One region of the Pseudoalteromonas sp. McH1-7 genome, then DNA from elsewhere that is predicted to be linked to it. Evidence: predicted binding sites of a transcription regulator. Region 1 holds the regulator's gene; the other holds the start of a gene.
What was found. The regulator LexA, encoded in region 1, represses DNA repair genes until DNA is damaged. The targets are predictions, from matches to a motif close to TACTGTATNNNNATACAGTA.
Positions count from the first base shown of each region.

Region 2: the regulator LexA is predicted to act here: its motif matches at 2,753-2,772, upstream of HUZ36_RS18510 (YebG family protein).

Region 1 covers NZ_JABWPQ010000034.1:5-4,313, forward strand. The annotation lists rRNA gene rrf (5S ribosomal RNA) at 149-262, shown strand; gene lexA (transcriptional repressor LexA) at 1,083-1,697, shown strand; gene coxB (cytochrome c oxidase subunit II) at 2,047-3,189, shown strand; gene ctaD (cytochrome c oxidase subunit I) at 3,189-4,309, shown strand, end outside.
Region 2 covers NZ_JABWPQ010000030.1:11,052-15,360, reverse strand. The annotation lists gene HUZ36_RS18525 (fused response regulator/phosphatase) at 1-81, shown strand, start outside; gene HUZ36_RS18520 (GAF domain-containing protein) at 210-875, shown strand; gene HUZ36_RS18515 (amino acid aminotransferase) at 1,108-2,298, shown strand; gene HUZ36_RS18510 (YebG family protein) at 2,429-2,737, opposite strand; gene HUZ36_RS18505 (ComEA family DNA-binding protein) at 3,010-3,312, shown strand; gene HUZ36_RS18500 (hypothetical protein) at 3,366-3,674, opposite strand; gene dsbB (disulfide bond formation protein DsbB) at 3,687-4,196, opposite strand.

The DNA.
Region 1 (4,309 bases):
TAACTCGTACTAATTACCCGTGAGGCTTAACCATACAACGCCAAAGTGGTTTAGCGACAGAAGTTAATAGACTGAAGTAGACAAAAGAATTTAATAGCTTTTTCCAGATTTATATTAATGAAGGATACTTCATTAATGAACAGAATTTCCTGATGACCATAGCGTTTTGGAACCACCTGACCCCATGCCGAACTCAGAAGTGAAACAAAACAGCGTCGATGATAGTGTGGGCTTCCCATGTGAAAGTAGAACATCGTCAGGGCCTTATTAGAGAAACCCGTTGCAGCAATGCGACGGGTTTTTTGCATTTGTAGTAAAGTACTTCCATGTAGTATTTCCCCTTCGCGTATCCATGCGCTCACTTCCTCGAACTGGAAGCGTTACTTCGGTTTCTTGTCACCCAAACTCAGAAGTGAAACAAAACAGCCGAAGGCGAGCCCCGCGAAGGGTCGGCCCCGGTCAATGATAGTGTGGGCTTCCCATGTGAAAGTAGAACATCCTACTTCGTAGCGAGCCAGGGCCTTATTAGAGAAACCCGTTGCAGCAATGCGACGGGTTTTTTGCTATGTGGGATTTGAAAAGAAAATCTCACAAGATAATCAACACCTCGAAAAGCAATCAACACATTACAAAGCAATCAACACCTCGCGAGGTAAACTCGCTCCCACCACAACATCAACATAGTGCTGCACTGGTAGGAGGCGGTTTACCCGCCGAGCTGTTAGGTCTATCAAACAAAAAGAATAAAACATCCTACTTTGTAACATCATGAGGTAAACTCGCTCCCACCACAATATCAATAAAGTGCTGCACTGGTAGGAGGCGGTTTACCCGCCGAGGGTTTGAGAAAACTCCTTACTCAGTTTTGACGTTGCTCTACTTAAAACTTCTCTCTTCGACTTATCTATCAGCTTATAATTTACTTTCCTTAAGGAAAGTAAATTTAACTCTTTCTCTTTATTGGATTTTTTACATACCTTACTAAGGCTGTAAACTTAATTTATAAGAATAAACAAACATTGCGATTTTTTCTCAGCTGTATATACTTACAGTAAATATAATACTGTATGGAATACCAGTTGATGCGACCTTTAACTAAACGACAAGAGCAAGTCTTTGAACTGATTAAAGTATTCATTAAGGATACTGGCATGCCCCCGACTAGAGCTGAAATCGCTGATGCGTTAGGCTTTAAAAGTGCAAATGCAGCAGAGGAGCACCTTAAAGCACTTGCCAAGAAGGGGGTTATAGAAATGGTTCCTGGAGCTAGTCGAGGTATTAGGTTGGTTGAGGATGAACCAGAACAGTTAGGGTTGCCAATCATCGGCAGGGTAGCTGCTGGAGAACCCATTCTTGCAGAACAACACGTTGAAAGTCATTTCAATGTAGATGCTAGCTTCTTTAAGCCTCATGCGGACTATTTACTTAGGGTTAGTGGTATGAGCATGAAGAACATTGGGATCATGGATGGGGATTTGCTTGCTGTGCATAAGACTCAGGTAGCTGATAATGGTCAAGTAATAGTGGCGCGTGTAGAGGAAGACGTGACAGTTAAGCGCCTAGAGAAAAAAGGCAAAAAGATTTTACTTCATGCAGAAAATGAAGAGTTTCAAGCTATTGAGGTTGATCTTGAACATCAGAACTTTTCTATTGAAGGGCTTGCAGTGGGTGTCATCAGAAACGCCGACTGGATGTAACTTAAGTTGAGCGTAGCACTAATTAAATGGTGTTACGCTCTAGATAAACGCCTTTTTTATTGCTTATCTAAAGTATTGCTAATATTGCCCTCGGCTGGGGTCAAATATAGCTACTCTTAGGTTAGTTTACTACTTTGATAATTCTACATAATACTTTGCCTTCTTACATTTATTAGTTCATAGCTATAAAAACACTTCTAACTGGCATCTTTTCCTAAAATCTTGCGTTTTGTAAATTTCTTGACTATTTGGTTAAGAGTCGTGCAGTAAGTCTATGTACCAATAGACAATATGACAGTCATCCGATAATAACAAAAGGGGCTAAGCGCTGCCTTGAAGGAGACGTCAAATGAAAATTTGTCGATTAGTTGTAGCATTTGTCACCGTGCTAATCGTCATGCCATCACTTGCGAATAGTGATTACAATATGAGGCAGGGCGTAACAGACATTAGCCATCAAGTATATGAGCTCCACATGACTATTTTCCTTATATGTTGTGTGATAGGAGTTATAGTGTTTGGAGTGATGTTCTGGGCATTACTCAAGCACCGTAAATCAACAGGGGCTGTCGCAGCTCAATTTCACGAAAGTACTAAAGTTGAAATTCTTTGGACCACAATCCCCTTTCTGATACTGATAGGAATGGCTATCCCAGCTACGAAAACGCTTATTGCGATGGAAGATACAAGCAAAGCTGATCTAACTATTAAGGTAACAGGTTCACAGTGGAAGTGGCATTACGAGTATATGGGACATGATGTTGAATTTTACTCTTTACTATCTACATCAAGAGATGAAATCAATGATCTGCAAGATAAAAATGACAATTATCTTTTGGAAGTTGATAACCATTTAGTGATCCCAACTGATAGGAAAGTTCGCTTTTTAATGACGTCAGATGACGTTATTCACTCATGGTGGGTACCTGATTTTGCTGTTAAGAAAGACGCTAATCCGGGCTTTATCAATGAAGCATGGACCAAAGTTAATGAGGAAGGAATCTACAGAGGGCAATGCGCAGAGCTCTGTGGAAAAGATCACGGATTTATGCCTGTGGTGGTAGAAGCTGTAAGCCCTGAAAACTTTGAGGTGTGGCTCGATGATGCTAAAGCCGCCAAAGCAAAAGCTGCAGCAGAATCACAGGCGGTGGCAGAGCAAATTTTATCGAAAGAAGAGTTAATGGAGGTCGGCGAACAAACCTACATGGCATATTGTGCTGCTTGTCACCAGCCAACTGGGCTTGGCTTACCTGGCGTCTTCCCCGCTATGAAGGGGAGTGAAGTTGTTATAGGTGATCTTAAACCACACATTGACATCCTTCTGCTTGGTCGTCCTGGTACTGCTATGCAAGCATTTGCAAAGCAATTAACGATTAAACAAATTGCAGGAGTCATCACTTATAAAAGGAATAGCTGGGGTAATGACACAGGAGAGGTGATCCAGCCGAGTCAAATTCAGCAAGAAATTGATGCCTTAGAGGAGGCCAAGTAATGAGTGCTATAGTAGAAGAACATTCAAATCATGGAACTCCTAAAGGCCTAAAACGCTGGCTTTTTACAACCAATCATAAAGATATCGGCACGCTTTACCTATTATTCTCACTGACCATGTTTTTGATTGGTGGTGCAATGGCGATGGTGATACGGGCTGAACTATTTCAGCCAGGATTACAGTTAGTCGATCCGCATTTTTTTAACCAAATGACGACCGTTCACGGCTTGATCATGGTATTTGGTGCAGTGATGCCGGCATTTACGGGGCTTGCCAATTGGATGATCCCGATGATGATCGGAGCTCCAGACATGGCGCTTCCAAGAATGAATAACTGGAGCTTCTGGATCTTACCTTTTGCGTTTGCCATTTTGCTCATGTCTTTGTTTCTAGAAGGAGGGGGGCCTGCTTTTGGATGGACTTTTTACGCACCACTATCTACAACCTACAGTAATGATAATACGGCGTTTTTTGTATTTTCAGTTCATATAATGGGGATAAGCTCAATAATGGGCGCTATTAATGTCATCGTTACTATAGTGAACCTTCGAGCGCCAGGTATGACATGGATGAAGCTACCACTATTTGTATGGACTTGGCTTATAACTGCATTTTTACTAATTGCAGTTATGCCTGTTTTGGCTGGTGCTGTCACCATGGTGTTAACTGATAAGTTCTTCGGTACGAGCTTTTTTGATGCCGCAGGTGGTGGTGATCCTGTTATGTTTCAACACATATTCTGGTTCTTTGGTCACCCTGAAGTATATATTATGATACTACCCGCCTTTGGGATTATCTCCACGATAGTGCCTACCTTTTCTAGAAAGAAACTATTTGGCTATGCTTCAATGGTATACGCCACAGCCTCGATTGCTTTACTTTCTTTTGTTGTGTGGGCTCATCATATGTTCACGACAGGAATGCCGCTAGCAGGTGAGCTTTTCTTTATGTATGCGACAATGTTGATTTCTGTACCTACAGGGGTAAAAGTATTTAATTGGGTCGCGACTATGTGGCGAGGGGCAATCAGCTTTGAAGTACCCATGCTCTTTTCTATCGCTTTTATTGTGCTATTCACGATAGGTGGCTTTTCCGGACTTATGTTAGCGATTACGCCTGC
Region 2 (4,309 bases), on a different contig from region 1:
GAAATTGCACAAAGTGTCAGCTATAACAGCGCTGGGAATGAGTTAGAAATGGTGTATTCACTTACCTCCGAATCTATTTAAAGCAAACTCAGACGCTCTTTTATTATACTCATACCAAAGCTTGAAAACCGCTATAAAACTACTACTTTTGAGTTGGCAATGTGACACCAGCGTGTTAGTCTTGCATTAATTTTAATTTGGATGTTTAGATGGCTAAAGTGTCACGTTATATTTCTTTAAGTGGGTTATCAATCCAACCTGAGCTTTTACAGCAGCAACTAGTCAAAGTAGATACATTCCTTGAGCAAAACACAAGTTCGGCGGTGTGGTCTTATCAAATCCCAGAGCTTGGTGAAGCAGGTAGTTGTAGTTTATTTGGCAACCTACAAGACACGCCTTTTTTATTGCAGGAATATATAGAAAAAGCTGAATCTAATGAGTATGCGTTGAGCAAGTTGCAAACAATAGTATCTGCTGTGGTTGCGCATAGCGCAGTAGACTGGTTTGGGATCTATCAAGCTAGGGAAACTCAAGAGGGTAAGCAGCTGCTTAAACTGGCTTACCATGGTGCGCCGAGCAGACCATTATTTCCAATAACAGAGGCTTTTGCAGCAACGTCAAATAATATTCAAACGGTACTAAGTGCAAAGGCACGGGTAATTAACGATATACCGGCGTATGTTGCTAGGGGAGGGGAATATTATACGTGCGACCCTAAAGTTAAAGCTGAGGTGTGTTTGCCTTTATTTAATAAGCACGAGCAATGTATTGGTATTATTGATGCTGAAGCATTTACAGAGGCTTTTTTTGATGAGGAAATACTCGCGTTATTAGCCGCTGCATGTATTCGCATCCCACAATATTTACCAAAATAACCAGTCTATTTCTTTATTCAATTGGTAGCGTAGCAGCCCTAAGATAACTAGCACCACTTGATATTTTAGTCTGTAAACTTGCCTCTGCTTAGGTGCGGACAAGTTTACAAAAATGAATAAAATTCTAGATAAATATGGTAACTGGTAACAAATCTGTATGTTACCATCAACGCTATTGGAATCGGATGTCAATCATCCGAATTGGAATTAATTAAAATAAAAGAGATAAGCTATGTTCTCAGAGCTAAAACCACTCCCAACAGATCCTATTTTAGGCCTGATGGCCGCTTATAAGCAGGATAACAACCCACAAAAAATAGATCTTGGTGTCGGCGTTTATAAAGATGAACAGGGAAATACACCTGTTCTCAGAGCGGTTAAAAAGGCGGAAGCGTTTCGTCTAGAAAACGAAACAACGAAAAGCTACATTGGTTTAGCTGGTAATTTAGACTTTTGTCAGAAAATAGAGTCTTTATTACTTGGGGAGCATAGCGCGCTGTTGGCAAACCGTGTACGTACAGCACAGGCACCTGGTGGCACCGGTGCTTTACGTGTCGCAGCTGAGTTTATTAAACGTTGCAATACTAATGCAACTGTGTGGGTGACTACCCCGACTTGGGCAAATCACATTAGCTTATTTGAAGCCGCTGGCTTGACGGTAAAAGAGTACCCTTATTATGACTATGAAAATAAAGGGTTACTATTTGACGAAATGATCAATGCGCTAAAACAAGTGCCCAAAGGTGATGTAGTGCTTCTTCATGCTTGTTGTCATAACCCAAGCGGTATGGACCTGAATCAACAGCAGTGGCAAACCGTGGCAGAGCTTGCAAAAGAGCAGGGCTTTACGCCTCTTATTGATATTGCTTATCAGGGCTTTGGCACTAGTTTGGAGGCCGATGCACAAGGGTTAAGAGCGGTTGCTGATCAGGTCGATGAAATGATTATCTGTTCTTCATGCTCGAAGAACTTTGGTCTGTATCGTGAGCGAGTTGGTGCGTGCTCTATTATTGCCAAAGACAGCAATGTCGCTGATGTGTCGAATTCGGTAATGCTAAGCGTGGTACGTAGTATCTATTCAATGCCACCAGCGCATGGTGCAGATATTGTAAATACAATTTTAAGTAGTACTGAGCTGACGCAGATGTGGCATGATGAGTTGGATGAGATGCGTGGTCGCATCAATGGCTTGCGTACATTGATAAAGGAAAGCTTAGCGGCAAAAGGCGTTGACCAAGACTTCTCATTTATTGATCGCCAGCATGGTATGTTCTCATTCCTAGGAATAAACAAAGAGCAAATCGACAGGCTTCGTAATGAGTATGCTATATATATTGTAGGTTCTAGCCGTGTTAACGTCGCTGGTGTAAGCAAAGATAATATCGATTATTTTGCAGATGCTGTAGCAAGTGTAATTAAATAAGCTTTATTACGCGTGATAAAAAAACCGCAATTTGCTGCGGTTTTTTTTGTGTGTAGGATTGCATGAATCGAATTTACTTTACGCAAATTTCACATGGAATAGATGCTACCGGAGACTAAATGTTATCCTTTTAAGCTTGTTTAATTTTAGTTACTTTATCTGAGGGATTTTCAGTCTCAACTTTACTTTTTGCACTGGCTTTTGTTGATACCTTGCCACCTTTTAATACGGAAACAAAGTCATCTTTTTGTTTTGCAATTTCAAGTGCTAGGGATTCGACTTGTTGTTCACTTAGTGGTACGTCTACCTTAGTCAGCATATCTTCTAGTGCCTCTGCGACATCTAACATTTTATCGTAAGCATCAGCCTCTTTTTTAGATGTGAAAGTCATACGCTCGACTCCATTTCTTTCAACAACATATTTGATGATAACTGCCATGGTTATTCCCCTTGTCACTGTTTTTATATACAGTAATCCTAAACTCCATAATACGCAAGTTATTTTGAAAATTTTTCAAGTTCGGATGAGTTTAGTTTGTTTTAATAACTTAAATTAAAACAGGAGGTTATCAATAATTTTTATTTATTGAACAATGAGTGGCTTTGACAAATCATAAAACACTGACTTTAGTTATATGGCCTTATTAATCATCAGTGAGAATGCAGGTGATAAATGAGGGATTGGATCTTTTCACACAAGGAGTGTTATTTATGTTGATAAAAACCATCACACTATCCATTTTACTTGCGCTAGGCCTTGGTCACTCTGTGACCGTTGCTAAACCTCCAGAGCAAGTCATCACAGTGCAATCACAAAACCACAGTGTATTAGACATTAACACAGCTGATGCGGATGCACTGTCAACTTTACCAGGGATTGGTATACATAAAGCTGAAGCTATTATTGAATATCGCGAAAAGCTCGGCCGCTTTAAATCCATACAAGAGCTGCTTGAGGTAAAAGGTATCGGGAATAGAATACTGGCCAAACTGGAGGGCAAGATAAAAGTTTGATAGAACAGGAGTATGCGGGCTAATTTTAGTTGTCCGCATACTAATTTAACTGTTTAGTCTACTTTTTGTGCTGAAGTAAACTCTGTTATTGCTTGTGTCAGTTTGGGTTGTCCAAAATAAATTTCTAGCGGTGTAGTAAGTAATGGGTAGATCAATCCTGCAACGAATAAGACAGGCAATAGGAGCCACCCTTCAAATACTACTAACGATGCAAAAAATGGAGTTAATAGTATTAATTTAGCGATCCGTAATAGCACCTTAGTTTTGGCATCAAGATGACTCAACGCGATACGTAAAATCATCTGTTTTTCACGGAGCTTAAATTCATCAAGTTGTGCTATTTGGCTTAACCTAAAATACATGAATTTGCTATCTCAACTTCTTTTTGTGAAATGGAAGAATAAAAACAAGATAAACACCGCGCTGTAAAATGCGAAAATGATTTCCATCCAACCAGGCATAGACAGTCCTGCAAAAGACCAATCTATATTACCGCAATCACCTGTTGCAGCAAAGAAGCTTGGCAGCCATTCGTGAAGGGGCATAAAAGATGGGAAATTAGGTATAAAGTCACAGGTGAAGGCAAATGGGTCTGTGGTTGTTTGCATCTCTATATGTTCGCGTGCAATCAAGAACCCCCAAATGCTTCCGACTCCCCACGAAGTAAATGCTAGGCTTCGCACGGCAAAATTACGCGGTGCTATCATACCGATTAAACCAGCAGCGAGTAACCCGAGCATCGCAAAACGTTGATAAATACACATGATACAAGGCTCTAACCCCATACCATATTGGAAGTAAAGCGCCACAGCCTCAAAAATAGCTGCTGAGAGCGCAAGCAATCCCCAAGACTGCTTTGAAAGGTGAAAAGATGCAATGCTCATTATGAAGAACCTCTTTTTGTTTTATTATGCTTTATCAGGCCCTATCAGAGCAACCTTCCATCGTGAGTGGGCGCTACCTTTGAGCGTTTTTGCGCTCAATTCTCAATATATCG